DNA from 2 places in the Ureibacillus sp. FSL E2-3493 genome. Region 2 is predicted to be linked to the other one. Evidence: predicted binding sites of a transcription regulator. Region 2 holds the regulator's gene; the other holds the start of a gene.
The links. Region 2 encodes Rex, which represses fermentation and respiration genes when NADH is low (regulators of the CRP and FNR family bind a similar motif). Its sites were predicted from a motif close to TTGTGAAATATTTCACAA; they were not measured.
Positions count from the first base shown of each region.

Region 1: a site for Rex is predicted at 5,443-5,460, ahead of MHH69_RS17090 (DUF1641 domain-containing protein). Genes of this name have one in related genera too.

Region 1 is NZ_JBBOPK010000001.1:3,322,131-3,339,177, forward strand. It holds gene MHH69_RS17060 (ABC transporter permease) at 1-333, opposite strand, end outside; gene MHH69_RS17065 (quaternary amine ABC transporter ATP-binding protein) at 326-1,525, opposite strand; gene MHH69_RS17070 (TrkA C-terminal domain-containing protein) at 1,705-2,337, opposite strand; gene MHH69_RS17075 (MerR family transcriptional regulator) at 2,520-3,284, shown strand; gene MHH69_RS17080 (type III polyketide synthase) at 3,460-4,542, shown strand; gene MHH69_RS17085 (isoprenylcysteine carboxyl methyltransferase family protein) at 4,598-5,113, shown strand; gene MHH69_RS17090 (DUF1641 domain-containing protein) at 5,515-5,937, shown strand; gene MHH69_RS17095 (NAD(P)/FAD-dependent oxidoreductase) at 5,975-7,159, shown strand; gene MHH69_RS17100 (MFS transporter) at 7,215-8,444, opposite strand; gene MHH69_RS17105 (MFS transporter) at 8,873-10,081, shown strand; gene MHH69_RS17110 (DedA family protein) at 10,122-10,730, opposite strand; gene rsgA (ribosome small subunit-dependent GTPase A) at 10,934-12,004, opposite strand; gene MHH69_RS17120 (ABC transporter ATP-binding protein) at 12,365-13,273, opposite strand; gene MHH69_RS17125 (ABC transporter ATP-binding protein) at 13,263-14,321, opposite strand; gene MHH69_RS17130 (ABC transporter permease) at 14,337-15,272, opposite strand; gene MHH69_RS17135 (ABC transporter permease) at 15,272-16,201, opposite strand; gene MHH69_RS17140 (peptide ABC transporter substrate-binding protein) at 16,326-17,047, opposite strand, start outside.
Region 2 is NZ_JBBOPK010000001.1:3,211,859-3,228,905, forward strand. It holds gene MHH69_RS16470 (ISL3 family transposase) at 1-611, opposite strand, end outside; gene groL (chaperonin GroEL) at 904-2,532, opposite strand; gene groES (co-chaperone GroES) at 2,648-2,932, opposite strand; gene MHH69_RS16485 (CPBP family intramembrane glutamic endopeptidase) at 3,188-3,925, shown strand; partial or broken gene MHH69_RS16490 (IS3 family transposase) at 3,986-5,319, opposite strand; gene tatC (twin-arginine translocase subunit TatC) at 5,448-6,275, opposite strand; gene MHH69_RS16500 (twin-arginine translocase TatA/TatE family subunit) at 6,295-6,522, opposite strand; gene MHH69_RS16505 (redox-sensing transcriptional repressor Rex) at 6,602-7,234, opposite strand; gene MHH69_RS16510 (ABC-F family ATP-binding cassette domain-containing protein) at 7,419-9,368, shown strand; gene tsaD (tRNA (adenosine(37)-N6)-threonylcarbamoyltransferase complex transferase subunit TsaD) at 9,841-10,854, opposite strand; gene rimI (ribosomal protein S18-alanine N-acetyltransferase) at 10,847-11,296, opposite strand; gene tsaB (tRNA (adenosine(37)-N6)-threonylcarbamoyltransferase complex dimerization subunit type 1 TsaB) at 11,300-12,001, opposite strand; gene tsaE (tRNA (adenosine(37)-N6)-threonylcarbamoyltransferase complex ATPase subunit type 1 TsaE) at 11,998-12,450, opposite strand; gene MHH69_RS16535 (hypothetical protein) at 12,611-12,967, opposite strand; gene MHH69_RS16540 (C40 family peptidase) at 13,615-14,628, shown strand; gene MHH69_RS16545 (IS1182 family transposase) at 15,116-16,684, opposite strand; gene MHH69_RS16550 (hypothetical protein) at 17,039-17,047, shown strand, end outside.

The DNA of each region.
Region 1 (17,047 bases), 110 kb from region 2:
GATGGCAATAATACTTGCAAATATGACAAGAGTTATCGTATTCATTAGCTCATCCCATAAGCCTTGGTTGTATATATAGAGCAAACCGACTATTGAGAATACTGCTAAACCAAATTTCCTTTTTGTTGCAAAGAACGCTATTAGCGCAATAATTAAAATAAATATAACTGGTGGAATTGCAACAAGCATATTAGTAATGAATTCCATTGCTGTTTTACCACCATTTTGAACAAAGTCAAAGAGAGGTGAAAAACTTCCAGTTAACCAGTCCATTATATTTTCAACAGTTTCTGCTACAGGTAATGTAGGAATACTATCTAGCAATTTACTCATCCTTTGTCACCCCCTCATTTTCAGAAGCAAGTGATTGAATGACAACGCCTCTAATTAACACACCGACTAATTTATTTTCATTGACAACTGCAATAGGAGTCGGTGATTCCGAAATAAGACCTAACACATCTTGAATAAGCATATCCTTCGGTACTGTAGGCATATCTGTTTTCAAGAAACTAACAACACTTTTTTCACCACGTTTTGCAGCTTCCAACGCATCGTCTGCAGTAATATAACCTTTAAACTCTCTCTTTTTGTCAATAGCTAGTAAAACACTAACCTCTTCTTCTCGCATACGTTGAAGCGCTACTTTCGGTCCATCTAGTTCAATATTGACTGTAATTGGACGTATCATCGCATTTTCAACTGTTAACACTTTTGAACGGTCAACATCTTCCAAGAATGTTTTGACATAATCATTAGCCGGATTCGTTAATATTTCCTCTCCCGTACCAATTTGAATAATTTTACCATCCTTCATGAGGGCAATGCGGTCGCCAATTCGCAATGCTTCGTTTAAATCATGGGTAATGAAAATAATCGTTTTCTTCACTTTTTGTTGTAAATCTAATAATTCATCTTGCATTTCTTTACGTATAAGTGGATCGAGAGCAGAAAAAGCTTCATCCATTAATAAAATATCAGGGTCATTCGCTAATGCTCTTGCTAAACCGACCCGTTGCTGCATACCACCTGAAAGTTGACTCGGATATTGATCCTTATATGGTAATAATCCAGCGTTATCTAAAGCCTTTTCTGCTTTCAATCTTCTCTCTTCTTTAGAAATGCCTCGCACTTCTAATCCATACTCTGTATTGGCGAGAACTGTACGTTGAGGGAATAAACCGAAGTTTTGAAACACCATGCTCATTTTTTCACGTCGAATTTTTCTGAGCTGTTGTTTATTCATTTTGGAGATATCTTCACCATCTATGTAAATACTGCCGCTTGTAGTCTCAATGAGGTTATTTAGCAATCTTACTAACGTAGATTTTCCACTACCAGAAAGGCCCATAATGACAAATATTTCACCTTCATTGACAGTGAAATTTGCATCATATACTCCAATCGTTGCTCCTGTTTTTTCTAAAATTTCCGTCTTACTTTTTTTCTCTTCGACAAGCTTTAAGGCACTACTTACATGCTTACCGAAAATTTTTGTGACGTGCTCCACTCTAATCTTCTCCATACCAATCTCCTTTCCTATTTTTGTATGTTACAAATAGATTACAACAAAAGTGACAACTTAATGTTAACAAAAGGTTGTTACTTGTGTCAAATTAACAATCTCGTAAACTATTAAGAAGAAAATAGCAAAATTCATTAAAAAAGCTACAAATGCTAAGTCATTAGCATCTGCAGCTTACATTAATTGGGATATAAAAATTTTTGAACGCGTTCTAGACATTCATCATTTCCGATGAAATATATGATATCGTGATGTTGAAAAGTAGCGTATGGGCCTGGTGAAATAATTAAATCATTCTCTCTCCGTATACCTACAATAGTAGCCGTTGTATTTTGCCAAAAGTTAATCATCCCAATGGATTGGGAAATATAGGGGCAACTTTCTTCAATTTCGACTTGAAAAGGAACAAAGGGATTTACAGATTTAAAACGTTCTGTACGGTTTACAAGTAATTCGGTCGTTTCTTGCAACACATTTAGTTCTTCCTTTTGTCTTTTAATACTTTCAAGCATTTCCAATTGAACTTGATAAATTGATTGTACTTCTAAAAATTGGTGAGCGAATTGGGCTGCCTTCTCATATGATTTAATGACAACCCCACTTCCCTTTGTAGCTTCCACAATTTCTAAATCTTGCAGAATAGCAATGGCTCGCCTAGCTGTTTCAGCAGATACTCCGTATTGACTTGCCAATGAAGATCTAGCATATATTTTTTCACCAACTAAATATTTTTTCTCTACAATTTTAGATGCAATATCTGCAGCAATCTTTTGATATTTAGGTTGCTTTACTTGTAGTTTTTTATTTTCCATTTTGATTTACCTTCCGAAGCTTTATTCATTTATTAATCCACAGTATGGTCTTTGAATCTTATAGTAATCGACAATTAGGTCAAGTAGCTAGTATTTTATTTCACTTATTGAAAAAGAGATTATTTTTTGTTGACATTCTCGTTACGTCAACCTTTATGATGATGTTAACAGGGGGGATAAAAGTGGAGTACACCATTAGTAAATTAGCAAAATTAGCGAATGTTAGTGCTCGAACATTGCGTTATTACGATGAAATAAATTTGCTTAAACCAGCAAGAGTAAATAGTTCAGGCTACCGAATTTACGGACAAAAAGAAGTAGATCGTCTACAACAAATTCTTTTCTTTCGAGAATTAGATGTCGATTTAGAAACGATTACTACTATAATGAATAATCCAAACTTCAATCAAACAGAAGCATTACAGCGCCATTACAAGGAACTTGTACAAAAACGTGCTCGCCTGGATAAATTAATCGAGACCGTTAAGAAAACGATTGCTCACGAGAAAGGAGAAATTATTATGCAAAATGATGAAAAGTTTGAAGCGTTCAAAGATCAATTAATTGCAGAAAATGAACAACAATATGGTGATGAGATACGTCAAAAATATGGTAACGATGTCGTGGAAAATTCCAATGCCAAGTTTAAAAATATGTCAAAGGAAGATTATGATGCGATGACTCGATTAGGAGAAGAAATTCTTGAACTTCTTCCGAAAGCTTTCGCAACAAATGAGCCAACCTCGCCATTAGCAAATGAGCTCGCAAAAAAACATAAAGAGTGGTTAACCTTTACATGGCCTTCTTACTCTAAAGAAGCCCATATCGGATTAGCGGAAATGTATGTTGCGGACGAACGTTTCAAAGCTTATTACGATAAAGTCGTTGATGGTGGAACCGAATTTTTACGAGACGCTATTGTCCATTTCATCAAACAACAAAAATAAATCAATCGTTTGAAGTAATAAAAAACCACGAGCACACGGGTGTCAATCCATTGTTGGCACCCATTTTTTTGCACAAATATAGAATGAAACGAAATTTTTATAAAGTTGAATATCCCATTCATTTTGCATATTTGATTTTCCTATGGAAAGACTATTATTAAAAAGGAGATTCAGTATGCCAAAAATTGCTTCTGTTAGTACATATAATCCACCCTATACATTAGAACAAGTCAATATAGAACAACTTACTAAAGAACTTTTTCGAGATAAAATACCGCAACTCGATCGGTTATTGAAAGTATTCGAAAATGGAGAGATAAAACAACGCCATTTCTCTGTTCCATTAGAGTGGCACCGAACAAAACACACCTTTGAAGAGCGAAATGATTTATATATTCAGTTAGCGACTGAATATAGTATAAAGGCCATTGAATCTTGTCTTCAAAACACCCAATTTTTAACACACCCCCTTACGCCACCCGATATTGATGCCATTATTTTTGTATCCAGTACGGGTATTTCCACACCTAGTATTGATGCAAGAATAATGAATAAGCTAAACTTTTCAGATCGCATAAAACGATTACCGATATGGGGATTAGGCTGTGCCGGTGGAGCATCCGGTTTAAGTCGTGCTTATGACTATTGTTTAGCCCATCCAAAGGAAAAAGTACTCGTCGTTTGTGTTGAGCTTTGTAGTTTAACCTTTCAACAAAATGATTATTCAAAAAGTAATTTAGTTGGGGCATCCCTTTTCGCTGATGGTGTCGCTTGCCTTTTAGTATGTGGTGATGAAGCGTTCGTAAAAACGAATAAAATGGTGCCCTATATTTTAAATACGGCTTCAAAATGGATGCCTAATTCTGAGGATGTGATGGGATGGGATTTAAAAAATGATGGGTTACACGTTATCTTCTCGAGAGATATTCCTTCTATTATAAGTAAATGGTTGGGACCATTTATTGATGACTTTTTACAGGAACAACAGTTGTCAAAGGAACAACTAGAATATCTTGTCGCTCATCCTGGTGGAAAAAAAGTATTAAAGGCTTATGAACAAACGTTAAACATGACAGAACAACATACTGCTATTTCTCGGGAAGTTCTTCAGAAAAATGGAAATATGTCTTCTCCTACTGTCCATTATGTATTGGAACAATTTATGCTAAAAGAAACAAAATCAGATGCTTTTGGCTTATTAGTTGCCCTTGGACCTGGCTTTAGCGGAGAAGCAGTATTACTTCAATGGAGGGATTAACTTGTTCTTTTTACTATTTGTTTCGATTGTCATTCTACAAAGAATTATTGAAGTGATGGTTGCTAAAAGAAATGAGAAAAAAATGTTATCGGCCGGTGCCTACGAAGTGGGAGGTTCCCATTATCCATTTATGATTGCCCTCCACGTTAGTTTTTTTATTAGTTTAATTGGTGAAGTCATCCTATTTGAACGTACCATATCACCGTGGTTTTTATTACTTTTTATCGTCTTTTTACTAGTCCAAGCTTTAAGAATTTGGTGTTTAATTTCCCTTGGACCTTTTTGGAATACGAAAATCATTATTCTTCCATCAGCCAAAGTAGTTAAAAAAGGACCTTATTTATTTGTTCGACATCCAAATTATCTCGTCGTATGTACGGAAATTTTACTTCTTCCCTTAATGTTTCAAGCTTATTTTACAGCTGTTTGTTTTACGATTTTGAATTTTATTATGCTATCGATACGTATTCCTACCGAAGAAAAGGCATTAATAGAAGCAACCAACTATAGTAAAACTTTTAATAGGAAAGTATCGTCTTCGGTTCCAAATGATTCATCTAATGAATGTTAAATTTTTTATGGACTATATCATGTAATAATCATAAATAATATATATTTATTAGAAATTCCATGGGAAAAGTCGTATAATGCAAACTATACAGCACACATAGTGACTTATTCACACCCATTTTACCAATTTAATATTTATAAATAAATTTTCATTTTGAATATACTTCTTAGTAATTACTTTTCTTAGAAAAAAATTCATAATTGTTCCATTCCAACTACATTTTTTAGAAAGAACTATGATTTAAAACATATTTATACTATCATGATATACGATGATACAAATTTCACATCGTGGAAATAATAGTTGGATTTCTATTAATGTGTGACTATATGTGAAATGATTTTCAAACTTTTTCTAACTAACAAAATGCATAAAATGCAAAATGTAAAGGAGAATTGGATATGTCAGAAGAATTGACTCAAGCTCAACAAGCAGTAAGCCAAGGAAAACAAGATTTACTTGATCAATTATTAAAACCTGAAGTTCAAGAATCGTTAACGACTTTAGTTGAACAATTACCAAAGTTAACTGAGGTTGTTACTCTATTAACAAAAGCTTATGACTTTGCTCAATTAGTTGCAACTGATGAAGTCTTAAAGAGCGATACTGTAAATGCTATTAAAGAAATGTCAGAGCCTGTTATCGGTTCGGTTAAAACTCTTGCTGCAACGGCAATCGAAGCGAAAGATCGTGCAGATGCAACGAACGAAAACATCGGTATATTTGGGTTATTAAAATTAATGAAAGATCCAGAAGCTCAAAAACTTTTCCGTTTCGCCAATGCCTTTTTAGAAATCCAAGCAGAACGTAAATCTCAAGAATAGTTCACTTTTAAACAATAGTATGGACGGAGGATTAATCATGTCAAAAGAAATCGTCATCTTAGGTGCAGGTTATGGTGGATTACTAACTGCTCTAACATTACGTAAATATTTAAATAAAGATGAAGCAAAAGTTACTGTAGTAAATAAATATCCAACTCATCAATTGATTACAGAATTACACCGTCTTGCAGGTGGTACAATTTCAGAACCTGCAATTTCATTCCCATTAACTAAACTATTTAAAGATAAAGATGTTAACGTAGTTATCCAAGAAGTGAAATCATTCTCAGTTGCCAATAAAGAAGTTTATTTAGCAGATGGTTCTGTCTTATCATACGACAACCTAGTTGTTGCCCTTGGTAGCCAAACTGGTTTCTTCGGAATTCCTGGATTAGAAGAAAACAGCATGGTATTAAAATCTGTTGATGATGCTAATCGCATCAACAAACATATCGAAAGTAAAATTGCTGCTTATGCTAAATCCAAAAATCCTGCAGATGCAACTATCGTGATCGGCGGTGGCGGTTTAACTGGTGTTGAATTAGTTGGTGAAATCGTTGATAACTTCCCTAAAGTTGCTAGAAAATACGGTATCGACTTTAAAGATCTAAACATTAAGCTAGTTGAAGCAGGTCCGAAAATCTTACCAGTACTTCCGGATGACTTAATCCAACGCGCTACTGAAAGCTTATCAGCTCGTGGTGTTGAATTCTTAACTGGCCTTCCTGTTACTGGTGTTGAAGGTAACAAAATTTCATTAAAAGACGGTACGGTTATCGAAGCAAACACATTCATTTGGACAGGTGGAGTTGCTGCTCTTCCTCTAGTTCAAGAATCAGGTTTAGCATGTGACCGTGGTAAAGCGATCATTAACGAATACTTACAATCTACTTCTCATCCAGAAGTATTTGTTGTAGGTGATGCTTCTGTTGCTTTACCAGCAGATGGTGGTCGTCCACTATTCGCACCTACAGCACAAATTGCATGGCAAATGGGTGAAACTGCTGGTTACAATTTATATGCAACAATCGAAGGTCAAAAACTAGAAGTATTTAATCCTGTTAACTCCGGTACTCTTGCTAGCCTTGGACGCAAAGATGGTGTAGCAACAGTTGGTGGTAACAATATTCCATTAAAAGGTCTTCCTGCTTCATTAATGAAAGAAGCAAGTCACGTTCGTTACTTAGCACATATTAAAGCATTATACGGTTTAGCATATTAATTAAACAAAAAAGAAGATTTCGTATTAAACGAAATCTTCTTTTTTGTATATTCATTTAATTTTTTCCTGCTTCTAATAAAACTTTGCTTCCTAATAAGAAGAAACTTAATATGAAAATTAATATTCCTGTACCAATTAAAAGCCATTCAATCGCAATTATATCCGCAATCGGTCCAAATACTAACATTCCCAAAGGCATCATAGAAGTTGAGATCATCGTTAATACACCAAAAACTCTGCCTAAGAAATCCGGTTCAACCTTTTCTTGAAGTAAGACAGTTGCCGGCGTATTAAACAACGGCATTATCAATCCAATGATTCCCATAAATATTAAGTAAATCCAAAATACTGGAACAATTCCTAATAGCAATGTACAAAGACCAAAAACAAAGGCGGATAAAGCCATCGTATGGGTTTTGTTTTTAAATCCTCCCCAAGAAGCTATTACAATCCCACCCACTATCATTCCAATAGAGAAGGCAACCTCAATAGCAGATAAATGCCATTCATTCGCTCCAAAGGTTCGCGTTACCTGTAATGGTGTTAAAAATGAGGCAGGTGCAGCTAACACAAAGAAAAAGGCAAAAAACATAAAAAATTTCTTTAAAAATGCATGCTGATTAATGTAGTTTAAACCTTCTTTAAAGTCATTAAAATACCCAACTTTTTGTGTTTCCATTGCCTTTGCATGAAGGGGAATTTTCAAAAAGAATAGTAACGTTAGTACTGCTATAGCAGCTGTAATCACATCGATAAAGAATATCATCTCTAATGTAGTCACTGACAATAGTCCAGCACTAATCATCGGTGATAACAACATAACAAAAGCTTGTATACTACCATTTGCTCCGTTTACTTTTGTCAGTTTTTCTTCCGGTACGATTTGAGGCAAAATGGCGCCAACAGCAGGTGTTTGTATTCCTGTGCCTATCGCTCGTATTGCATACATAACAAACAATAACCACATCGAATTATAACCATTTAAAAACAAGATGGCTAAAATTAACGTTGAAATGGCAATCATTGAATCCGCAATCATAATTAAATATTTACGATTAAATCGATCTGCCCACACTCCTGCAAAAGGTGCAAGGAAAAAAGTAGGAACAAATCCGCATATAATCGAAATCGTCATCATAATTCCCGACTGAGTTGTTAATGTGATATACCACATGATGGCATATTGTACAAGGGAAGAACCGAATAACGATATCGTTTGACTCCCTAAAAAGAGCGTAATGTTTTTCTTCCACTTTTCATTGGTAACCTGTTCTTTTTGATTCATTTAGATATTACATCCTTTTCTAATTGATTTTGTTTTTTCAAATCGCTTAGAAACGTTAATTACTATACGAGTCAGAAACCAAAATACAGGTGGAAATTTCAAATTTAGTAAATGGCTATTGATTAACAAAATGTCAGTCGCTCATACTTATTCTAAGGATTCCGTTTATATGAAAAATTGAATAAGTTACTCGATTTAAGTTAGACCAATTCCATTTACCCCACAAATTCATTGAGGTTTGAACGTATTGCATTAACGGTTCGAATTTTGGAAACGTAGTCTAACTGATTGCATTTTGAAAACCCTCCATTCCTTTAAGTAAGCCCATTATAGCATAATATTTTCCAAAACTATAAATATCTATATGAAAATAAGATGAGAGGGGTATAATTGTAAATACGAGTCAAATATGAAGGTGTGAATAAACAATGAGTGATACAAAAGCAGCTTTAAATAATCCAATCTATCCAGTTATGATTGCAATTGGAGTAGCCCATCTAATCAATGATACGATGCAATCCGTTGTTCCAGCTATGTTTCCATTACTTGAACGGGATTTAGGTTTATCCTTTACTGAGTTGGGCATTATTTCCTTTGTTTTAAATATGTTCTCCTCTGCTTTACAACCTGTAGTAGGATTCGTTAGTGATAAAAAACCAATGCCCTTTGCATTACCTATTGGGATGATGAGTGCCTTCGTCGGCTTATTACTCCTTGTATTGGCAGAAAGTTACTGGCTTATTTTAATTTCCGTCCTATTTTTAGGTTTTGGTTCAGCTGTATTTCATCCCGAAGGCTCACGGGTATCCTTTATGTCAGCTGGAAATAAACGGGGTCTGGCCCAGTCGATTTATCAAGTAGGCGGAAATTCCGGACAAGCCCTTGCCCCTTTAATTAGTGCTTTTATTTTAGATGTTTACGGTCAGCATGGAGCAGCCATTGTACTGCTTTTAGCAACCATTGGAATTGCCCTTCTTCTCCAAATATCTAGATGGTATATACGCCAATTAGAGGCAGAAAAATCACAACAAAAGAAAAAGAAAATATTAATTTCCTCATTACCGCCTTTAACTAAAAAACAAGTTGGGATTGCGTTAGGTTTATTACTTACCATTATTTTTGCTCGCTCTTTTTACACAACGAACATTACGAACTTTTATGTCTTTTACTTAATGGATCATTATGATTTAAATTTAAAAACCGGACAAGTGTTTATTTTTATTTTTATGGCTTTTGGTGTATTAGGTACTTTTTTTGGAGGGTCACTTTCTGACCGTATCGGTAGAAAAAACGTGATCATTCTTTCGGTAGTAGGACCCCTTCCTTTCTGTTTACTATTACCATATATGCCGATTTGGGTTGTTCTTATTTTCTTAATTATTATCGGTACGCTTATTATGATTAGTTTCTCCGTTACAGTTGTATATGCCCAAGAATTAGTTCCAAGTAAAATTGGGACGATGGCTGGACTTACAACGGGATTTGCCTTTGGAATGGGCGCAATTGGTGCTGTCGTTATCGGCTTTTTACTCGATAAGATTGGGATTGAAACGACAATTCAAATCGTTTCCGTCTTACCTATACTGCTAATTGTTGCATTCTTCTTACCGAAAGATAAAGTCGAAAAAACAGCATAAAAAATATGGAGGCATCCTTTCATAAGGTGCCTCCATACTTTTAACTTCGCATCTTTTTTTGATAAAATCGAACGACCACAACAATGAAAATAATCGCAAGGACCGCATACGCAATATTGGAATAGATGTCCATGTAGTGAACAATCGTTTCCCACGATTCTCCCACAGCAGCACCTATGTTAACTAAAACCAAATTCCAAATTAATGTACCTAACGTTGTAAGTAGTAGGAATGTAAAAAAGTTCATTTTAGCTAATCCAGCTGGTAATGAAATTAAACTACGAATTAAAGGAATAAAGCGGCAGAAAAATACAGTCCATACATCATACTTTTCAAACCAAGAATTCGCTTTATGAATATCTTTACTAGTGAGACGTAGAACTTTCCCCCATCTATCCACAAACCGTTCAATTCTTTTAATACCGACAAGGGCACCTATTCCATAAAGAATAATAGCCCCTACTACTGAACCAATCGTAGATGCGACAACAACTCCAAAGACGGATAAATCCGTTTGTGTCGTCATAAACCCACCAAAGGTTAAGATAACTTCTGACGGTATTGGAGGAAATAAATTTTCTAACATGATTAATAAGAAAACACCTATGTATCCAAATTCCTCCATCACCGTAGTAATCCAATTTTCCATTCATACTCTCCTTATATTCTTTCATATTTTTTCTTTCATTTATTATCTTATTTCCAATATAATGCTACTCTATTATACAACCCTATTCAAATTTTCTTTAAGACATTCGTGAAATAAAATGAAAAAAGCCAACGAAAACTACATTGGCTTTATTGTATATGACTTTATAGAAGGAAAATGGTTCCTAAGAAAAGGGATAAAAATTACTTATACTTTTTCTTAAGCCCTTTCGAGATTTGCTTCCATTTTCTCTTTTCAGCTAATTTTTCTTGTGTATTTGTCTTTCTTTCCATAAAGGCTAATTCCTTTTGGAGTTTAAAATAACTTTGCAATCTGGAAAATTCTAAATCACCGTTATCAATGGCCTGGACGACCGCACAACCCGGTTCTTTTTTATGGGTACAATCTCGATAACGACAACTAATTGATAGCTCTTCAATATCTTGAAAACTTGATGCTAAGCTCTCACCTTGATCCCATAACTGCAACTCTCTCATTCCTGGTGTATCAATCAAACACCCACAGCCAGGTAAAAATACTAGCTCCCTGTGAGTTGTTGTATGTCTTCCCTTTGCATCATCTTCCCGAATACCGGATACTTTCATAATATCCTCACCATATAAAGCATTCATTAAAGTAGATTTTCCTGCACCAGAGGAACCAAGCAAAGCACCTGTTACCCCTTCATTAAAAAATGCTCGGATTTGTTCTATTCCTTCACCCGTATAAGAGCTCGTAACAAATATATCAACACCTATTGCAATAGACTCTGTTTCCCTTAAATAATCGTCAACATCTTCACATAGATCCGCTTTCGTTAAAACGATGACAGGAGTGGCACCGGAATCCCAAGCCGCTATTAAATACCGCTCTAATCGCCGAATGTTGAAATCCGCATTCAAACTCATAACTAGAAATACAATATCAACGTTCGATGCTACAATTTGTTCTTCCACTTTTCTTCCGGCAATTTTCCGTGAAAACTGTGACTTCCGTTTAAAAATTTTATGGATGATCCCTCTTTCCTCACCATCCATTTTTTCCACTAACACCCAGTCTCCTACCGCAGGGAAATCTGCTTGTGAAAAGGACTCGTAAACAAAATGTCCTGCTACTGTTGATAACCACTCCCCTTGCTCTGACAATACCCGATAGGAATGTTTATGCTCTAAAAGAACGCGGGCAGGAACACAGTTTTTATATTTTTCTTCTTTTAAAAAAGACGTATATTGTTCTTCAAAAAATGTTGTAAAACCTAAAGATTTTAAATTCAATGGATGGACCTCCTAAAATGATAATTTAGCGGTTATTTTCCGCAGTAAATTAAAAACCCTTATGAGCTGCGATTTGGCAGTCATAAGGGTTCATCACGTTCAAGAGGTAAATTAAAATACTTCCAAGCCTAATAGGCAAGGATCTTTAATATCCATTATTGAGGTGAGTGAAATTAGACAAACCAAATCGCTTTTGAACAATCGCATATACAGTTGCCATGATACTTCACCTCTCTTTTCTTATTATTCTGTTTATTATATTCCGATTTTCAAAAAATGTCAATTTAATGTTGGTATACCAATTAGCTACCTAATAAAGAAAGGGACATCTCTTTACGAGAATGTCCCTTTCGAAAATGTTTACTTACTCCATTTTTTAATTTGACTATCAGAGCCAAGTACAAAATGGCCAGGTAATACTTCATGAACACTTAATTGTTCGTCTGTTTCTTCATGTACGTATGGAATTCTTTGACGCTTTCTCTCCGTTAACGGATCCGGAAGGGGTACCGCTGAAAGTAATGATTTTGTATATGGATGGATTGGATTATTGTAAATTTCATTCGCTTCTCCAAGCTCTACAATTTTCCCTCTATACATTACTGCGATACGATCACTTATGTACTTCACCATCGATAAATCATGGGCGATAAATAAGTACGTTAAGTTACGTTCCTTTTGTAATTTTTTCAATAAGTTGACGACTTGTGCTTGAATCGATACGTCCAGAGCGGATATCGGTTCATCGGCAATGATAAAACTTGGATTTAAACTTAATGCCCGTGCAATCCCAATACGTTGACGTTGACCACCAGAAAACTCATGGGCATAACGATTTGCATGTTCTCGGTTTAAACCAACTGCCTCTAATAAATTTCCAATATGTTCACGACGTTCTTTTTTATCTTTATAAAGACCATGAATGTCGAAACCTTCACTAATCGCTTCCCCGGCTGTCATACGAGGGTTTAATGAAGCGTATGGATCTTGGAAAATCATTTGCATCTCTCGGTTAAATTCTTTTAACTCTTTACGAGATTTCGCTGCGTGAATATTTTTACCTTTAAATAAAATTTCACCATCCGTAATATCATACAGACGAATAATTGAGCGACCTGTAGTAGATTTCCCACAACCAGATTCCCCTACTAGACCAAGGGTTTCCCCTTCATACACGTCAAAACTAATACCATCAACCGCTTTAATAGGGTTAGCTGAAGAACCGAAATATTGTTTTAAGTTTTTTACTTCTAATAACTTATTTGCCACTCTCTTCAGCCTCCTTTAAATAGCCTTCAATTCTCTGTTGAATTGCTTCTGGAACCGGAACCTTTGGAGCGTCCGGATGTAATAACCATGTTTTTGCATAATGAGTCTCGGATACTTGGAACATCGGCGGTTCCATTTCATAATCAATCGCCATCGCAAATTCATTACGCGGCGCAAAAGCATCTCCTTGTGGTGGATGAATTAAGTCCGGTGGTGAACCTGGAATTGTACGTAATTCTTCTTTCACGTTGTTTTTCAAGTCTGGCATTGAACCTAATAGACCCCACGTATATGGATGTTTCGGATTATAGAAAATATCATTTACTGTTCCGTACTCAACGATCTGCCCTGCATACATAACGGCAACTCGGTCTGCAACATTAGCTACAACACCTAGATCGTGGGTAATGAAAATAATTGATGTATTACTTTTCTTTTGAATATCCTTCATTAATTCTAAAATTTGAGCTTGAATCGTTACATCAAGAGCTGTTGTTGGCTCATCGGCAATCAATAATTTTGGATCCGCCGCTAACGCAATGGCAATGACAACCCGCTGGCGCATCCCACCACTAAACTCATGGGGATATTGGCGGAAACGTTTTTCTGGCATTGGAATCCCAACTAGCTCTAACAATTTAATCGCTCGCTCTTTTGCTTCAGCCTTTGAAACATCTTTATTATGTTTCAAAATAACTTCCGTAATTTGTCGTCCTACTCGCATTGTCGGATTTAAAGCCGTCATTGGATCTTGGAAAATCATCGCAATATCATTTCCTCGAACTTTTGCCATTTCTTTCTCAGACAATGGAACTAAGTCGCGGCCATCAAATAATATTTGTCCACCAGCATAAATACCAGGCGGTTGAGGAATTAATTTCATAATAGAGTTACTCGTTACACTTTTCCCTGAACCTGATTCTCCAACGATGGCTAACGTTTCACCCTCATACAGTTCAAAGCTAACCCCACGAACAGCTTGTACAATTCCTGCATATGTTTTGAAGTTAATTTTCAAATCATTAACTTCTAACAATTTTTTTCTCATCCTTTTCACCTTCTTCTATTTACGTAATTTTGGATCTAGTGCATCTCGTAATCCGTCCCCAACAGCATTGAATGCGAAAATTGTTAATGAAATAAAGAACGCTGGGAAGAACAGTCGCCATAGCGCTGAAGTTAATGCCTTATTCCCTTCGGAGGCCATTGTTCCCCAACTCGCCATTGGTGCAGGAACACCTAAACCTAAGTAACTTAAAAAGGATTCTGTGAAAATAGCTGACGGAATCGTTAAAGTCATTGTAACTAAAATCGCACCAAGTGCATTCGGCACTAAATGACGCATAATTAAATGTCCTGTATTAGCTCCTAATGTTCTCGCAGCCAAAACGTACTCTTGGTTTTTAATTGATAATACTTCACCACGCACGATACGAGCCATATTAATCCAACCTGTAATCGATAACGCGATAATCATTGGTAGTAAACCTGGTTGAAGTACAACTAGTAAAATAATAACGACTAGTAAATATGGAACTGCAGATAAAACATCGGCGATACGCATCATAATGTTGTCTAATCTTCCACCTGCTAGACCCGAAATACTTCCCCATAACACACCAATAATTAAGTCAATAATCGCAGCAGTAATCCCGATAAATAAGGAAATACGTGCCCCTTGCCATACACGAACGAAAATATCTCGTCCTAAATCATCTGTACCGAACCAATGGGCAGCTGACGGTGCTGCGTTATAAATGCCTAATTGTTCCCGGTAACTATAAGGAGAGAAAATTGGTACGAAAATCGCTAGTAACGTAATAACAACTAGCGCAATTAATCCAAAAATCGCTAATTTATTTTGAGAGAAGCGAAGCACTACTTCTTTCCAAAAGGACACGGATTTATCAGCTAATTTTTCATTTTCATCCGAACGACCACCGACAATTTTAAACTTATCCGGTGAAATTTGTTCAAAAGATTGATTGTTTTGTGCCATTATTTTTTCGCTCCTTTCAATTTAATTCGTGGATCAATTACACTGTATAAAATATCAACGATTAAAACAGCGAATAATAGAATAATAGAATAGAAGACAGTAGTACCCATAATGACTGTATAGTCACGGTTTGTAATACTCGTTACGAAGTGTCTTCCTAATCCTGGGATAGCAAAGATTTGTTCAATAATGAAACTACCTGTTACAACCCCAGCTGTTAACGGTCCTAAGTAAGTAACAACCGGTAATAAAGCATTTCGTAATGTATGTTTAAATACCGTTGTCCATTTTCCAAGACCTTTAGCACGTGCCATTTTCACATAATCACTGCTATTTTGCTCCAACATACTTGAGCGAGTCAGCTTTGCAATGAAACCTGCATGGGTAATGGCAATGGCAAAGGCAGGTAAAATACTATAAATAAACCCTTTCCATCCACTTACAGGGAACATGCCTAATTTATACGCTAAAAAATATTGCATTAAACCAGCTAATATAAACGAAGGTACCGAAATACCTAAAACTGCAATGGTTGTCGCTAAATAATCCGGCCAACGGTTATGGTAAAGAGCTGCAATTACTCCTAGTAAAACCCCTAAACCAATTGATAAGATCATGGCTTCAATTCCCAATGTTAATGAAATAGGGAAACTTTCTGAGATCATATCGTTCGTTGAGCGACCCTTATATTTCATTGATTCTCCGAAATCAAACGTCACAGTATCGATTAAATAATCCTTATATTGAATGTACCAAGGATTATCTAATCCATATTTCGCATTCAGTTGTTCTTCAATTTCTGGTGGGAAATCACGTTCACTTGCAAACGGACTACCCGGAGCAAGTTGCATTAAGAAAAATGTTGCAGTTACGATAATATATAGCGCGATTAAGATATATACTAATCTTTTTAAAATATACTTTAGCAAATATGTCCCCTCCTTTTAGGATAGTTGAAAATAAAAAAGGTACAAAAGGCTGCTTTTCATCGATATTCGAATTAAGCAGCCTAAGTACTATTACATAGTAAATAGTAACTTTAAAAAATATTGATTATTTTTCAATATCTACATATTTAAGATACATGTTACCAAGTGCATCTAGTTGCATATTTTTAACGTAGTCTTTCTTCACTGAAAGATTTGTGTAGTAATAAATTGGTGCAACTGGAGTTTCAGCCATGATAATACTTTCAGCCTGTTTCAACAATTCAAGACGTTTAGCAGGATCTGTTTCAGTATTAGACTGTTCAAGTAATTTTGTATACTCCGCATTTTCCCAACCTGTATCATTGTTACCATTTTCCGCAGAATTGTACATTTCTAAGAATGTGTAAGCATCGTTGTAGTCAGCAATCCAACCCATACGAGCGATATTGTAATCTAAGTTAGATACTTTATCTAAGTATACTTGCCACTCTGAGTTATCAAGAGTTACATCAATACCTAGATTTGAACGCCAACCTTCTTGAATGAATTGAGCAATAGCTGCGTGAGCTTCACTTGTATTAAATGAAAGGCTTAGTTTAAGTTCACTTGGATCAGATAAACCAAGTTCTTTTAAACCTGCATCTAATGCTTTTTTCGCTTCTTCAATATCATTGTCTTTGAAGTAACCTCGATCTTCTTCGAATCCTTTAATTGCCGTAGGAACCATACCTAATGCAGGAGTTTGTTCCCCTTTTGTAACGTTATCGATTAAACCTTGACGGTCAATCGCAAGTGTTAACGCTTTACGGATGTTCGCGTTAGCTGTTGGTCCTTCTGTTGTATTAA
Region 2 (17,047 bases):
TCCATAACGACAACGTTTACGTTATCTCCATGTTTTCTTAAATAAGCTACCAGCGTTTCTTTTTTACGATCTTTTAAAATATCTAATGGTCTCCTATTAATAGGGTCAGCAATGACCGTTTGATACTTTTCACCACCTGCATCCCCTTTATATTCATCTATTGCGATGACTTCTGGTAACTGTTTAGTCTCCGTTAACATAGAAGAACTAATTTTATCAAAATGGCGCATTACGGTTGTCGGTGAAGTGTCAAAACGATCAGCCACATCCTTAAAATTTTTACCATGGATGATTTCAATCGCCAACGCCTGTTTGTACTCTATGGACTGTCTTTGATACCACTCTACTAAGGAATTATCTTCGTAAAATCGTTTCCTACAATCTTTGACTTCACAAACATACCGACGTTTTCGATAGAATAGGAATGTTCTTCTACTAAAAATACTATTATGTTTGATCTTCTGAATTCGATAATCATGTACGCGTTCGGTTAATTGACCACAACACGGACAACGATGAGCTTTCCTCTCCAACTCCAAATGAAGTTCATAGTAACCGTCTTTTTCCAATGATTTCGTAATGATAAACTCTTCTAATCCTGGTAAAGTCATGTTAAAATTCAATTACACGCATCTCCCTTTTGTTTTGTTTATTGGTCTAAACAAAGTCTAACAAAATTAGGAGATTGCGTGTTTATTTTTTCTGAATTTTATCTGTACCCCAACAAATATTTTAGAGCCTTTAATATTCCCTATCTATTTATAAAGTCCTTATAAATTTTAAAAAATAAAAAACCACCTCTCAGATATTTCTGAGAAGTGGTAGTTGCTTTATTAATAGCGTTACTAAGTTTATAAAACTTTTAAAGTTATATTACTACTTAAAATGCCTCAAAAACCTCTTTTACATCATTCCGCCCATGCCGCCCATGTCAGGCATTGCTGGAGCAGATGCTGGTTCTGGAATATCTGCTACTACTGCTTCAGTTGTTAAGAATAGAGCAGCTACAGATGCAGCGTTTTGTAATGCAGAACGAGTAACTTTAGCAGGGTCTACTACACCAGCTTCGATCATGTTTACCCATTCGCCGTTAGCAGCGTTGAAGCCGATACCGATTTCTTCGCGTTTTAGGCGGTCAACGATGATTGAACCTTCAAGACCTGCGTTGTTAGCGATTTGACGTACTGGTTCTTCAAGAGCACGTAATACGATACGTACACCAGTTGCTACATCGCCTTCTACTTCATCAAGTACTTTTTCAACTGCGCCGTAAACGTTTAGAAGTGCAGTACCACCACCTGATACGATACCTTCTTCAACAGCAGCACGAGTTGAGTTTAATGCGTCTTCAATACGTAATTTACGTTCTTTTAATTCCGTTTCAGTTGCAGCACCAACTTTAATTACTGCTACACCACCTGCAAGTTTTGCAAGGCGTTCTTGTAATTTTTCTCTATCGAACTCAGAAGTTGTTTCTGCAATTTGAGCACGGATTTGGTTAACGCGAACTTCGATTTCTTCGCTATTACCCGCACCTTCAACAATTGTTGTGTTGTCTTTAGATACAACAACTTTTGCAGCACGTCCTAAAGAAGAAACGTCAGCTGTTTTTAATTCTAAGCCAAGTTCTGAAGTGATAACTTGACCACCAGTTAATACAGCAATATCTTCTAACATCGCTTTACGACGGTCACCGAAGCCAGGAGCTTTAACAGCTACTACATTAAATGTACCGCGTAATTTATTTAAGATTAATGTTGTAAGAGCTTCCCCTTCAACATCTTCAGCAACGATTAATAATGGACGGCTTTGTTGAACAACTTGTTCAAGTAAAGGTAAGATTTCTTGAATGTTTGAAATCTTTTTATCCGTAATTAAAATATAAGGGTTTTCTAATACTGCTTCCATTTTGTCAGTATCTGTTACCATATAGTGAGAAACGTATCCACGGTCGAATTGCATACCTTCTACTACATCTAATTCAGTAGTGAACCCTTTAGATTCTTCGATAGTGATAACACCGTCAGTACCAACGCGTTCCATAGCGTCTGCGATGAATTCACCAACTTCTTCATCGGCAGCAGAAATAGCAGCAACTTGCGCGATCGCTTCTTTATTTTCTACTGGGCGTGAAATGGATTGTAATTCTTCTAATGCAGCAGCAACAGCTTTATCCATACCTTTACGAATACCAACAGGGTTTGCGCCAGCTGTTACGTTTTTAAGACCTTCACGAATCATCGCTTGCGCTAAAACTGTTGCAGTTGTTGTACCGTCACCAGCGATTTCGTTCGTTTTAGAAGCAACTTCAGCAACTAATTTTGCACCCATGTTTTCATAAGCGTTTTCTAATTCGATTTCTTTAGCGATTGTTACACCATCATTTGTAATTAATGGAGAACCGAATTTTTTTTCAAGTACAACGTTACGACCTTTTGGCCCTAATGTTACTTTTACTGCATTTGCTAATTTATCAACACCTTGAAGCATTAACGTGCGAGCTTCTTCAGAGAATTTAATATCTTTTGCCATTTTGCTTACCTCCAAATTTTTATTCTATTCAAAATCAAAAGTAGCATGGAGCGCCGAAGAAACCTATGTAAAAGGCGCTCTTTATTTCTTAAGATTAACTTTAACTTTCAACTAATTAACCAATAACTGCTAATACATCACTTTCGCGAAGAATTAAATATTCTTTGCCTTCGTATTTCACTTCTGTGCCTGAGTATTTAGAGAAAATAATACGATCTCCCTCTCTTACATCAAGCTCGACACGTGAGCCGTTATCTAGTACACGACCAGTTCCCACAGCAACAACCTTACCTTCTTGTGGTTTTTCCTTTGCTGAATCTGGAAGTACAAGTCCTGATGCTGTTTTTTCTTCCACCTCAACTAGTTCGATAATGATACGATCACCTAATGGTCTTAACAAGTGAAACAACCTCCTACAAATTTTAGTTTGTATATCTTATTAGCACTCTCTTCTTACGAGTGCTAACACAATTATTATAATAATGAATTATTTTTAAGTTTGCAAGTATGAAGCGTTAAAAAATTTTGTTTTCTTTCCATATTCCTCTACAATAGGATATAGAGGTTGTACTTTCTTAAATGAGCAACCCGCCTGTTAGTTTAACTTTATATTATATGTTTTAAACAAGAGATTTAGAAAGAGGGATATAAACTATTGAGTACTTCTACAAAAATCCAAACCCAAAAAACAGCCTTTTTCGTTTTATTAACCTACATATTGTTTCAATTATCTGGGTTTCTATTATTAATTCCACCTATTAAGGGATTCTTCCTTCAATTTTTTGTGGAAAATGAACAACAATCTGGCGTTGCCTTAGCTGGTTGGTGGTCTACAGTAACTGCTGCAATTGCATTCTTAGTTTGTATATTCTTAATAAGTAAAAATAAGAACTTCTGGAACGTATTTAAAGGAGAAAAAGCATCGATTCCTGTTTCCATCGGATGGGGAATTATCGGGTTTTTCCTTGTTTATCTTGGTCAAACGATTGGTGCAACGATTGAATTGGCCCTTGGCATTGATTACGGCAGTGAAAATACCGAAACGATTATGCTTGTTACAGAAATTGCGCCAGTTATGATACTTGCGACGGTGTTATTTGGCCCAATATTAGAAGAATTAGTATTTCGTCGAGTAGTCTTTGGTTCATTAATTCAAACCCAAAATTTCTGGGTAGCTGGTATCGTTAGTTCGATTATTTTTGCGGCCATTCATTTAGATTTTACGCATATTATTTTATATACCATTAGCGGTTTCATTTTCGCCTTCCTTTACTATAAAACGAGACGTCTACTTACATCAATTATTGCCCATATGATGTTAAACGGCTTTGTTACGTTAGTTCAATTAAATGCGGATAAACTTCAACAATTCATGGATCAAATTCCAAAATAAAATTAAAAGCCTATTTTCAAAAGTAATGTGTACCCTTTGTAAAGGACATTTTAAAAAAAGCTAGGCAACTTGAAATAGATGATGTCTGTATTGTGCAGGCGTCATCTTTTTTAAATTCCATTGACCACGATAATTGTTGTAATAGATCATATAACTCTTTATTTCTCGTTTTACATCCTCTAATAATTCGCATGATTTAATATTTGTTTCATCTTTTAAATGACCGAAGAAAGATTCTTGTGGCGCATTATCCCAACAGTTTCCACGACGAGACATGGACTAACCTAATCCCATTTTCTTCACAAGCTTTTGGAATTGAGGGTTCGTATAGTGGAAGCCCTGATCGGAATGGATGAATGCACCTTCAGATAGTTTTACCCGATTCTTTTTCAATTTCTTTAAGGTATTAAGGGCAATATCTAGCGTTAATTTATTAGATACTTCATAAGCTAAAATCTCATTCGTTTCGGCGTCCTTAATCGTTGATAGATAGGCGCGTTTTCCTTTTCCGTAACTCAAATATGTAATGTCTGTTAGTAATACTTTTCCAGCGATTCCTTGCTTAAATTGGCGGTTTAAAAGGTTCGGTAATGTTCTGTGTTCTTTCGTCGCTTTCGCCATTCGTCGATAAGGATTCGCCTTTCGAATAGGACAAATGATTTGAAACTTCTTCATAATTCGTCGGATTCGCTTTAAGTTATATGTAATTTTAAATTGGTCTTCTAACGTCATTTTAATTTGGCGAGCACCTTTAGAACGACCACGGAAGTGAAATGCTTTTAATATAACTTCTTTTACCTTTTCATCCTCTTGATGACGTGCTTGTCTTCTGTTCGCTGCTTCTTCTGAAAAATAACGATAATATCCTGAACGTGAAACCCCAGCTAGTACGCACAGATGTTGTACCATTCGCTTTAATTTATATTTTTTAATGACTGTGTAAATCAGCTGAAATTTTTGTTCAGCCGTGAGTTTTACTTCTTCTTTCTCAACATCCTTTCTGCTAAATCGATCTTTTTTAGCAGTTCATTTTCTGCTTTTAGAAGAGCGTTCTGGGCTTCCAATCTAGCGTATTTCTCTTCTAAACTTAATTCACGTTCCAGTGGACGTCCCGAATGATATTTACGAGAATCTTCGAGCCCAGATGCACCGTTCGTTTGATAAGCTATTTTCCATCTTTTTAACGATGAGTGTACACGCTCCATTCCAACCGCCTCCATATCAAACCCTGCATCTTCAAAGATTCTCTTTGGACCTTTTCCAGCTTCATATTCTTTAATGGCTAGTGCTTTAAATTCATCTGTATATGTAATTCCTTTTTCACTCACTGACTTTACATAAGGATTTTTCTTAAGTAATTTTTGTTCATAAGTAGTAAATAATTTCTTCGACATAAGTTCTGCTCCATCTAATTGTTTTTTTCATTATAAATAAAAAAATACCCCATAAGAGAGACTTTTTTTTAAGTGTCTATCTTATAGGGTACATTTTAAAGTTCTTGTCTTTCGAAAATAGGCTTTTATTATTGATGATTTGACATTTCTTCAATTTGACGTCGTTGTTCTGCTAACAATTGTTCTACTTGCATTTTTTGAGCAGCCTCTTTTTCTTCCTGTATCCGTTTTTCCTCAGCTACTTGATATTTCTTATAGCCAATTCGGGCAATGACAATACTCACTTCATATAAAACGAAAAGCGGAATAGAAATCATTATATAAGAAATTATATCTGGCGGGGCTACTAATACCGCAATGACAAATAAAACAAAATACGAATACTTACGGAATTTAACCATAAGTTGTGGATTTAATATCCCTAATCTTGCTAAAAATAACATGACAACTGGTAGTTCGAATATTAAACCAAAAGGTACAACCAGTTTAAATAAAAAGGAGAAATATTCGTTAATACCTATCGTTTGTTGAATTTCAAGGTCATTCGATAAAGTCATCATAAAGTGCAAAACATTTGGGAATAAAATAAAATACCCAAAAGCTAGTCCTCCGATGAACAGTAAAAATGCATAGGGAATATATTTTAATGTCGCTTTTCGTTCCATCTCATGCAACCCTGGTGTAATAAAAGCCCAAAGTTGATAAAGAATAACTGGCGATGTAATGATAATTGCTACAATAAACGTTACTTCTAAATAAACTGTAAGGGGATCCCCTACTTTAAAAGCATTTAAAGTTAATTCCTGTGCTTCTTCACTAATCTGTATAAAACGAATGATGGGCTTTGCAAAATAAAAGCTGACAATTAAAGCTAGAACAAAGAAAACTGCGCAAATAAAAAGTCGCTTCCTCAATTCCTCTATATGTTCAATAACAGTGAGTTCTTTTGGATTCATATTAAAAGACATCCTTAACTTACTTGTTTTCTTTATCTACATTTTGTTGCTCGATGACATTAACGTTCTTTTTATTCATATCTTCGTCATCTTCTACTAACCCTTTTGCTCCCTTTTTGAACTCGCGAAGGGTTGTCCCTACCGCTCTACCTAATTCAGGTAATTTTTTCGGTCCAAAAATTAATAGGGCTACAATACAAATAATAACAACGGCAAATGGTGAAATTGCATTTAAATGCACAACCACTGTAGCCACCTCCTCTAATATATGTACATTTTAACGCATCTTGTCGCAATTTGCTAATACATAATGTAAACACTTTGTGTCAGTCACTATTGCGGATTAAGTAAATTAATGCCTCTAGTTCGACTGACAAATCGATATTCATTAACTTCATACTATCCGGTACATTTAAACGGACAGGTGTAAAGTTTAAAATCCCTTTTGCATCAATAGCAGCTAATCGATCAGCCATCATTTGTGCTGAGCGGGAAGATACCGTTAAAATAGCTAATTCTGCGTTATATTCATGGTACATTTCTTCTAAACGATCTGGATGGTAAAGGGGAATCCCATTTACTTCTGTTCCCTCATAAGGTGCTTTTGTATCAAACGCAACGACAATTCTTGTATTGTGGTTTTTTTGAAAATTGTATTTTAAAAAGGCATTTCCTAGGTTCCCCACACCTATTAAGGCAACGTTCGCCCCTTCATCTTGATCAAGGGTCTGTCTAAAGAACTCTAGTAAATAGAGAACATCATATCCGTATCCTTTTTTCCCAAGCGCTCCAAAATAAGAAAAATCACGACGAATCGTAGCTGAATCAATTTTCATTGCTTCACTTAATTCCTGTGATGAGATTCTTCTTTTCCCTTCATTGGCAAAGTTTTGTAAAAAACGATAATAAAGAGGAAGTCTTTTTGTCGTTGCTTGTGGAATTTTCATTTCTTGCTTCACCCATTATCCCCCAATCTTTTCTCGGGGAACTTTTCATTTCCTCGAGTGTCAAAATTTCATCCCTTATAATGATTACGAAATCGAAATCGATTTCATATTACTAAACATGTACAAATAAGTAAAGCATCCACATTGCGAAGGAATTCTTCATCAATTACACTTAAGATAGAACTGAGGTGTAAAAATGATCGTCTTACAAGTAAATCAATTATATAAATCTTTTGTGACAGATGAAATATTAAGCGGCGTTAAATTAGAAATTCAACATAGAGATCGGGTAGCTTTAGTCGGGCGTAACGGAGCAGGAAAATCGACATTACTCAAAATCATCGCTGGGCAAATGTCCTATGATTCCGGTGAGATTATTATTCCAAAGGATGTGAAAATCGGTTATTTGGAGCAACATACTGGGCTCGAATCGAAACTATCCATTTGGGATGAAATGATGACGATTTTCGACTCTTTTCGTAACCAAGAAAAACATTTACGTTCCCTTGAACAAAGAATGGCTGACCCAGCTGTTTATGGCAATGAGGAAGTGTATGCCCGCGTTATGGCAGAGTACGACCAACTTCAGCATGATTTCAAAGAAGCGGGTGGTTATCAATATGAAGCGGATACCCGTTCTGTTTTACATGGCATGCAATTTTATCCCGAAGATTATGATAAACCTATCTCCTCCCTATCAGGTGGACAGAGAACCCGCTTAGCGTTAGCAAAGCTTCTTTTAAGTAAACCTGATTTATTAATTTTGGACGAGCCGACAAACCATCTTGATATTGAAACTTTAAGCTGGTTAGAAAATTACTTAAAGGGGTATGAAGGAGCGATTTTAATCGTATCCCATGACCGTTACTTTTTAGACCAAGTTGTCTCCATTGTTTATGAAGTATCAAGAACCCATGTAACAAAATATGTTGGAAACTATAGTGCTTATCTAGCTGAAAAAGCAAAAAACTATGAACGTGATATGAAATTGTACGAGCGACAACAGGATGAAAAGGCAAAATTAGAAGCATTTATTCAAAAAAATATCGCCCGCGCTTCTACAACGAAAATGGCCCAAAGCCGAAGAAAAGTGCTGGAACGTACCGAATGGATGGATGCTCCGGATGGTGATGAACGTTCTGCTAATTTCGGTTTTACAATTGAACGCCAAAGCGGAAATGATGTACTTTCCATTGATGATTTAATGATTGGCTATGATGGAAAAACGATTTCGAAAAATATTCATATGCGAATTTTCCGGGAAGATCGCATCGCCCTTGTCGGTCCAAATGGAGTTGGAAAATCCACTTTACTAAAAACAATCGTAAAGGATTTACCGATTCTTTCCGGAGATATTCGATATGGTGCAAACGTTCAAATTGGTTACTATGACCAGGAACAAGCAAAATTAAAGAGCAATAAGACTGTTCTTCAGGAGCTTTGGGATGAATGGCCACTTATGAATGAAAAAGATATCCGTACGATATTAGGAAGATTTTTATTTAGTGGTGATGATGTAACAAAAACGGTAAATTCCCTTTCCGGAGGTGAAAAAGCCCGACTTGCTCTAGCTAAGCTCATGATGCAAAAGGCTAATTTACTCGTTCTAGACGAACCGACAAACCATTTAGATTTAGATAGTAAAGAAGTGTTGGAAAACGCCTTAATCGATTATCCAGGAACATTACTTTTCGTTTCCCATGATCGTTATTTTATTAACCGAATCGCATCGAAGGTCGTTGAATTATCTGGAACCGGTTCCTTTGAATATTTAGGTGATTACGATTATTATCTGGAGAAAAAGCAGGAACTACAAGAATTAGCTGAAATGAAAGCTCAAGTTGCAGCTGCCAAAGGGGTTGAATCCCCTTCCCAATCCAAATCCTCTACTTCCCAAATTGATAAAGAAGCAAAAAAACGGGAGCGTCAAATTCGACGGACAGTGGAAGACATTGAAAAGAAGATGGCTACTTTAGATGAACAAATTAACACTATTGAAGAAAAACTATGTGACCCGGAAATTTTTAAAGATCACGAACAAGTTTTGAAATATCAATCGGAGTTAGATTCAGTAAAACAACAACACGATGAATTGGAAGTACAGTGGCTTGAGCTTAATGAAGAGCTAGAAAACATTATTTCATAAACTATACCATGTGCTTATGCACATGGTATTTTTATTATTCATAAATAATTTACATATATCTTGGTCAATAGACAAATTTCGATAAAAAATTTCCACAAATTTATTCACATGAAAGGATTAGTAATATCAACATATCAACACACTTTTCCACATTATCCACAGTTTTATAAAAAAATATCCACATTCTTTTGTGAAAAAATCCATACTATATATAGGTTTACCACAAGTTATACACAAGTTATCCCCAGTTTGTGCATAAGTACGAATGTTCGCCTTGACAATTTCATCATAATATTGTTCGCCTGTGGATAAGATTTCAGAAAAATTATACAAAAAATGAAAAAATCAATAAGTGAAAGGAAATTACACAAAAAATAGCGGTTTACGACACCGTAACTCTATTCCGTATATTTTTCGGCAATATTAAAAAGTCACAAATGTTGATAACTCCACAACATTTGTGACTTCATTATTATATCCAACTCTTTAATTCTTTACCGGGAATACCATTCATGGATAAATCTCCACGAACTCCCGCATCATACATATAGGTTGCAGCAGCTCCAATCATTGCTGCATTGTCCGTACAAAATTTTAATGGTGGTACTGTAAACGGAATCTGTTCTTTTTCAAAGGCTTGTTCTAAACTTGTTCTTAAGCCTTTATTGGCTGATACACCACCAGCAGCAATGACTTGTTTAACGTTAAATTCCTTTGCCGCACGAACCGTTTTTGCAGTTAGAACTTCTACAACACTATCTTGGAAACCTTTTGCGACTTGTTCAGGGATAATTTCTTCTCCACGCTGATCCATATTATGCTTATAGTTAATAACGGCCGATTTTAAACCACTAAAGCTAAAGTCATATGTATCGTCTAGCCAAGCTCGTGGGAACTCTACTCCTTCATTTGCTTCATGGGCAAGTCGGTCAATATGGGGACCTCCTGGATAAGGCATATTTAATACCCGCGCTACTTTATCGTAGGCTTCACCAGCTGCATCATCTCGAGTTTCCCCTATCACTTCAAAACTTCCATGCTCTTTCATAAATACTAATTCTGTATGTCCCCCAGATACGACAAGGGCTAGTAAAGGGAACTGCATCGGTTGCACTAATGCATTCGCATAAATATGACCTGCAATATGATGCACTGGAATAATCGGTAGATTATGAGCGAAAGCAAATGCCTTTGCCGCATTAATTCCGATTAATAAAGCCCCTACCAATCCTGGTCCTTCTGTTACTGCTATAGCCGTTAAATCCGATGGTCGCATGTTCGCTTTTTCCAATGTTTCTTCAATTACAATTGTTATTTGTTCTACATGATGACGAGAAGCGATTTCTGGAACAACACCGCCAAAACGTTTCTGACTTTCTATTTGAGAACTAACTACGTTTGAAATAATTTCATGACCATTTCGAATAATGGCAGCAGCCGTTTCATCGCAACTCGTCTCTATTGCTAAAATAATTCGATCACTCATTTAAATTCACCCACATTACAAGAGCATCCTCTTGATTATCTGTATAATAACCTTTTCGTATTCCACCATCTTGGAACCCAAGCTTTCGATAAAGGTTTTGTGCCACGTTATTTGAAACCCGTACTTCTAAGCTCATAACATCTACACCGTGTTCCTTCGCAATTCGCATTGCCTCTCTCATTAATCCTTCTCCAATTCCTTGTCCTCTCGCAGCATCAATAACTGCAACATTTGTAATTTGAGCAGAATCAATAACAAGCCACATACCGCAAAAGCCGACAATATTGCCATGTTCGTTTTCCGCGACAATATAATAAGCAAATTGATTTTCTCTCATTTCATAATGAAATGAATCTAGCGTCCACGGAGTAGGAAAGGAAGCAAGCTCAATCCCATGTACCGCTTCTACATCCTCTGGGGTCATTCTCCGATAAAGTATCATTTATTATTGCCCCTTTTTTTGATCCTGAATCCAATTCGCTTCAGCTTGCGCCAATCGATGATACTGAGGAACAAAATGATGAACTTCCTCTATACTTGGTAATGGCTTTGTTTCAGCTATCGCTATTAACTTGGAGGCACGGGGTAATGCGATGGTCGATGGTGCAAATATTGCATGCTCACCTAATTTTTCTATCATTTTATCTTTAAAAATCTCTACGTCTGCTCCAATGAATAATACAAGTTTGTTTAATGAATGTAATTGGCTTAATAAATCATCAATTGATACGTGACGTTCTTCCATTACCGTTTCCAATTCCCATCCCTGATAAACACCTGCATAGACATTTTGTCTTCTCGCATCAAATAATGAACAAATGATACCATTAAACAATTCACCGTTTGCTGCTAACGTTTTTAAACTTGATACCCCTACTAATGGCTTTTTTAACGTCCAAGCAAGGGTTTTGGCAATTGTTACGCCGATACGAATGCCTGTATAGGAACCCGGTCCTTCTGAAACTGCAATTGCATCGATATCAGCGGGTTTTAGTTTCGCTTTACTGAATAGTTCCTGTATCGCTGGCATAGCCGTCACCGAATGGGTTAACTTTACATTTTCGACGATTTCAACTAATACTTGTCCATCTTTTACTATTGCTATAGAAAGCGGTGAATTTGATGTTTCTATTCCTAACCAAATCATTTAAATAACTCCTTACATAACCGTTCGTAACGCTTTCCGATTGGTTTTAGTACAAATTTTCGTTTATTGTCATCGATGCGATAAATTTCAATAGCAAGTCTTTCATCAGGTAAATACTCTTCTATTAAATGGGCCCACTCTACTACTGTTACCGCATCACCATAGAAAATTTCATCCCATCCAAGATCTTCGTTACTATCCGCAAGACGATAAACATCTAGATGGTTAAAGGGAAGCCTTCCTTCATACTGCTTCATTATTGTAAAAGTCGGGCTATTTACCGTCCTTGAAATTCCTAATCCTTTTGCAAGGGCTTGCGTAAAAGTTGTTTTACCAGCACCTAAATCCCCTTCAAGGGTTATCGTATCTTGTGGTTCCAATAATTCTGCTAGTTGATGAGCTAATTTTTGAGTTTCCTCTAAGGAGATAACTTCTTTTTCTACAATCATTTTTAACGTATCCTCTCACAATCACATTACCATAAGTTTACCTAAACAGCGTTAAATGTTCAAAGTGTATACCTTCTAATTACAAAATAAAGCACATCTTTCTATCCAATCTATTTATTATTGAGAAAACGGTTCTATTTAAGATGTGCTTTATTTCTTTTTATCGAGATGAATAACCACGTTTTTGAATAATTTTTTTCTGCTCTAACTTTCCATCCTGAAAGTGAATTTCATAAGATTGAGTTAGTAATAGTTCATCATCCCAAATATACACGTCTTCGGATATTTTTTCACCTCTACCCTTTGCTACTCTTACAACATCCGAATAAGACATTCCATCTTCTAATTGTGTAAACTCATCTTCATTCATATACCTTTGCCAACTATAAGAATTTTCATCTTCTATATCATGATATTGATTTACTTCAAAATACCATTTAGCAAATAATACAGCAATCGCCGTAATTAGGATAAATAAAAGGGCTAATAAATTTCTTCTATAACGTTTTTTATTCATAAAATCACCTCGAAAATGACATCACTACTACTATATTTATGTGACCCTGCCAACATGTGACTTTACTTTAAAGTTGAATAATTTGTTATAGACAAAAAATTTTATGAACAGTCTTTTAAACCTAATATTGAAATGTTTATTGAAAGAAAAATGCTTATTAAACGAACAGTAAAATCTTCACTTCTTGCCAAAATCAACTTTGAATGGGAACCATTTGATAAGAAGAACAGTCTATAGTCTTGAGGAAGTCTGTATGTTTAAGGTAAATAGGGTACGTAATTCCACCAAAGAGACAAATACTCTCAATACGTCCTTAGAAGCGGGGCTTTCTTCAGTCAAATAGAAAATCGAGGCCATATAACTTTTAAGAGCTAATTGAAACGTATATAAGGAAATGTAACTCACCTTATACATAATCGGAATAGAAAGTTTGCCATTCACTATGAAACAAAAAAACTAGTTACTAAATAGAATTAAATATCCAAAATCAACTTATGTAACATGTTTCATAACTTTTTTTAATGATTTGGAAGATTACGATCATGGTAGTTCAATTATTCAGCTTTAATCGTTTAGATCCTTAAGTGGAACAAGTACTCCATCTATCTTAGGCAAAACTCTTCCTCAAAAAATAGGAGGAATTTTTTATGAAAAAATCATTAGTTTTATCTACCGTACTAATTGGATCACTTATTGGAGGGAATTCTGTTTTTGCAGCTACAACCCATACTGTAAAGAGTGGAGATACTTTATCTGAAATCGCTCTAGAAAATTCTATTACCGTAAACGAACTTAAATCATTAAACAATTTAAGTTCTAGTCTAATTTTCCCTGGTCAAATTCTTAAATTATCTGATGAAACTTCAAACTCAAAATCAAACACAACAACTAGTTCAACAACTTACATTGTACAAAAGGGAGATTCTCTTTCTAAAATTGCTGCAGCTTATGAGGTGACTGTTAACGATTTACTAAAATGGAACCCGTCTATTAAAAATGCATCATTCATTTCCATTGGACAGAAACTTGTAGTTAATGAAAGTAAAGGAGTAGCTTCTACTATTAATTCTAGTACTACAACAAGCACTAATTCTACTTATATAGTGAAGCAAGGGGATTCCCTTTCTAAAATTGCTGCAAATCAAGGAATTAGTCTTAGTAAACTATTAAGTTATAATCCACAAATCAGTAATCCATCTTATATTTATGTTGGTCAAAAAATTAATTTAGCAAGTTCATCTTCATCTACTTCCAATACGGTTAAAGAGGATATCACAGCTTCTGTCAGTGGTAATGAAATCGTGACTTATGCTAAAAAATTCCTTGGGGCTTCCTATTTATATGGAGCTAGTGTGAATCGAACGGATGCTTTTGACTGTTCTTCATTCACTTATCGAGTTTTCAAAGATGCAGGAAACATTACTTTACCAAGAACATCTAGTGCTCAAGCAACAGTTGGAAAAAGTGTAGCTATTTCTTCTGTACAACCTGGGGATTTAGTTTTCTTTGATACAGATTTTAATGGTGCAATTAACCACGTTGGAATTTATGTTGGTAACGGCCAAATGATTAGTGCTGCGACATCAAGCGGTGTATCCTATGGAAATATAACTTCCGGCTACTGGAAAGAACGTATCGTTAAAGCTACTAGAGTTCTTTAATATATCTATAAAGAAGTCGATTTTAAATCGGCTTCTTTTTTAATACGACTCTCCTGCTTTTGTATGTTGGGAGCTTTTTTGGGTATTAAAAAAGACCACTGAATCTCAGTGGTCTCTATTTGCCTAGCAACGTCCTACTCTCACAGGGGCACCCCTCAACTACCATCGACGCTTTCTGTGAAGCGCGATGACACGTCGGAAAACTGCGTCATCTGCGTCAGTCCGATGCTCATGTACCAAGTACACTGCGCTTCGGGCCTCCTTGATTCCTTGTTTTCCTCGGTCCTCCCGCTTCTCGAGTTTTTCCTTCTGCATTTTTGATCATTCTTAAACGCGCCGATTAAAGCCTTCGGCTTTTGTTTGTTGGGGGCTTTTTGGATATAAAAAAAGAGGCTGGGACATAACTAGCTTCAAATAGTGAGAAAGGTGAATTTGAGGAAACTCAAATTCACCTTTCTCTATTTTTGTATGTAAATTCTTTTTTTCTTTAGTTAATGGCCGTGAATTTTCTTAAATTCACAGCCATTAATGCGAGGCCCATTTCGTTTTCTACCTTCGATTTTCCTCGTACAGAAAATCGAGTGAAACGCAAATTAGCCTTCAAGAATCCAAAAACTGGTTCCACATCGATTTTGCGTCTTCGATAAATGGCACTTGTTTTCTCTTCTGAAAGCTTTGCTCTTACATATTCTTTTTGCTGTTCCCATTTTTCATTTACCATTAATTTTCGATTGTTGCCTTCTTTAGCTTTGGTACACGATGAACGGAATGGGCATCCCGAACAGTCTTCACACTCGTAAATTTTGAGCTTCCGTTGGAAGCCTGTGTGGTCATTACGGACAGAATAATATTGAAATTCAAGACGTTTTTGATTAGGACATGTATATGTATCGGTTTCTTCATCATACGTCCAGTTATCGGGATTAAATATGTTTTGTTTATACTTTTTCTTTTGTTCTTTCAAATACATACTATACGTAATAAGTGCTTCTCGTTTTCTATTCGAAAGGATATCATGAAAGTTTTGTTCACTACCGTAACCTGCATCTGCAACAATGTGTTTTGGTAACTCAAAATAATGCTGCTCAATCTCATCTAGAAATGGAATTAACGTACGTGTATCTGTTGGATTTGTATATATACTATAAGCAAGCGTATATTGACCTTCCGTTGCGATTTGTACATTATATCCAGCTTTTAATTGTCCGTTTTGCATATAATCATCTTTCATTCGCATAAACGTCGCATCTGAATCTGTCTTAGAATAGCTATTGCGTGTACCAAAGATTTCAAAGTCTCTTTCGTATTTTTGTTTACGTAGGACAAAATCAATCAACTGCTTGCGTAATTGTTTCGGGTATTTACGTTTATTTCTTAAGGCTTTTCGTTCTAGAACATCTGATGATGTTTCAATTTGTTTATCATATTCAGTTACGACATCGTCCACTTTTTGAACTAATTGAGCGAGTTCTTCCAATGATAACTGTTTATCGCTTTCACGTTGAATTTCAGGTATGATTTCACTCTCTAGTAGCTCATTGTATAGCTGGTTTGACTTTTCAATTAAATTTTGGTGATATTTTTCAATGGTTTTCTTCCAAACAAACGTAAATTTATTCGCATTTGCTTCAATTTTTGTACCATCGATAAAAATCGCTTCTTGATCAATAAGCTTTTCTTCAATCAATTGGCAACGGAATTGAACGAAACATTGACGAATTAAATCTTTCACTTCTGGTTGAATACGGAATCGGTTGATTGTACGGTAGCTTGGTTCATATCCTTGGGCTAGCCACATCATTCGGATACTGTCTTTTAATAGGGCTTCAATTTTCCGTCCTGAGAAGATAGATTGTGTATAGGCACATAAGATAATTTTAAGCATCATACGTGGATGATAGGCAGGACACCCCTCATTTCGTAGAAATGGTTCGAACGCTTCATGAGGGATACTTTCAACTAGATGATGGATATGGAAAGCAATATCATTATTTTGTAATTTTACTTCTAAATCTAAAGGCAAAACGAGTTGATTCATGTTATAATCTTTAAACATAAGGATCCTTCTTTCTGTATAATTTTGTTGTGGTGACTTAATTTTATCAGAAGTGGTCCTTATTTTTTATTTAAAATAATCAAAGCCGGTGAAATTTTACTTATCGTAAAATTTCACCGGCTTTTCATTTCAGAGGTGGGTTTTGTCCCAGCCTCTTTTATGTCGAATTTGTAGATAAAAAAGAGTGTATTTTTATATAGCATTGAACCAATTTCCAATTTTTGATATGGTTGATTTTGTAAAGGGAATATATTCCATTTACGAAGCCTCGTAACCTCCTAGACCCTACTTAATATACCGCTAAGTAAGACACCTCATTCTTTAATTAAATTCGCTAAAGAAAGGAAGATATCAATGAAAAAA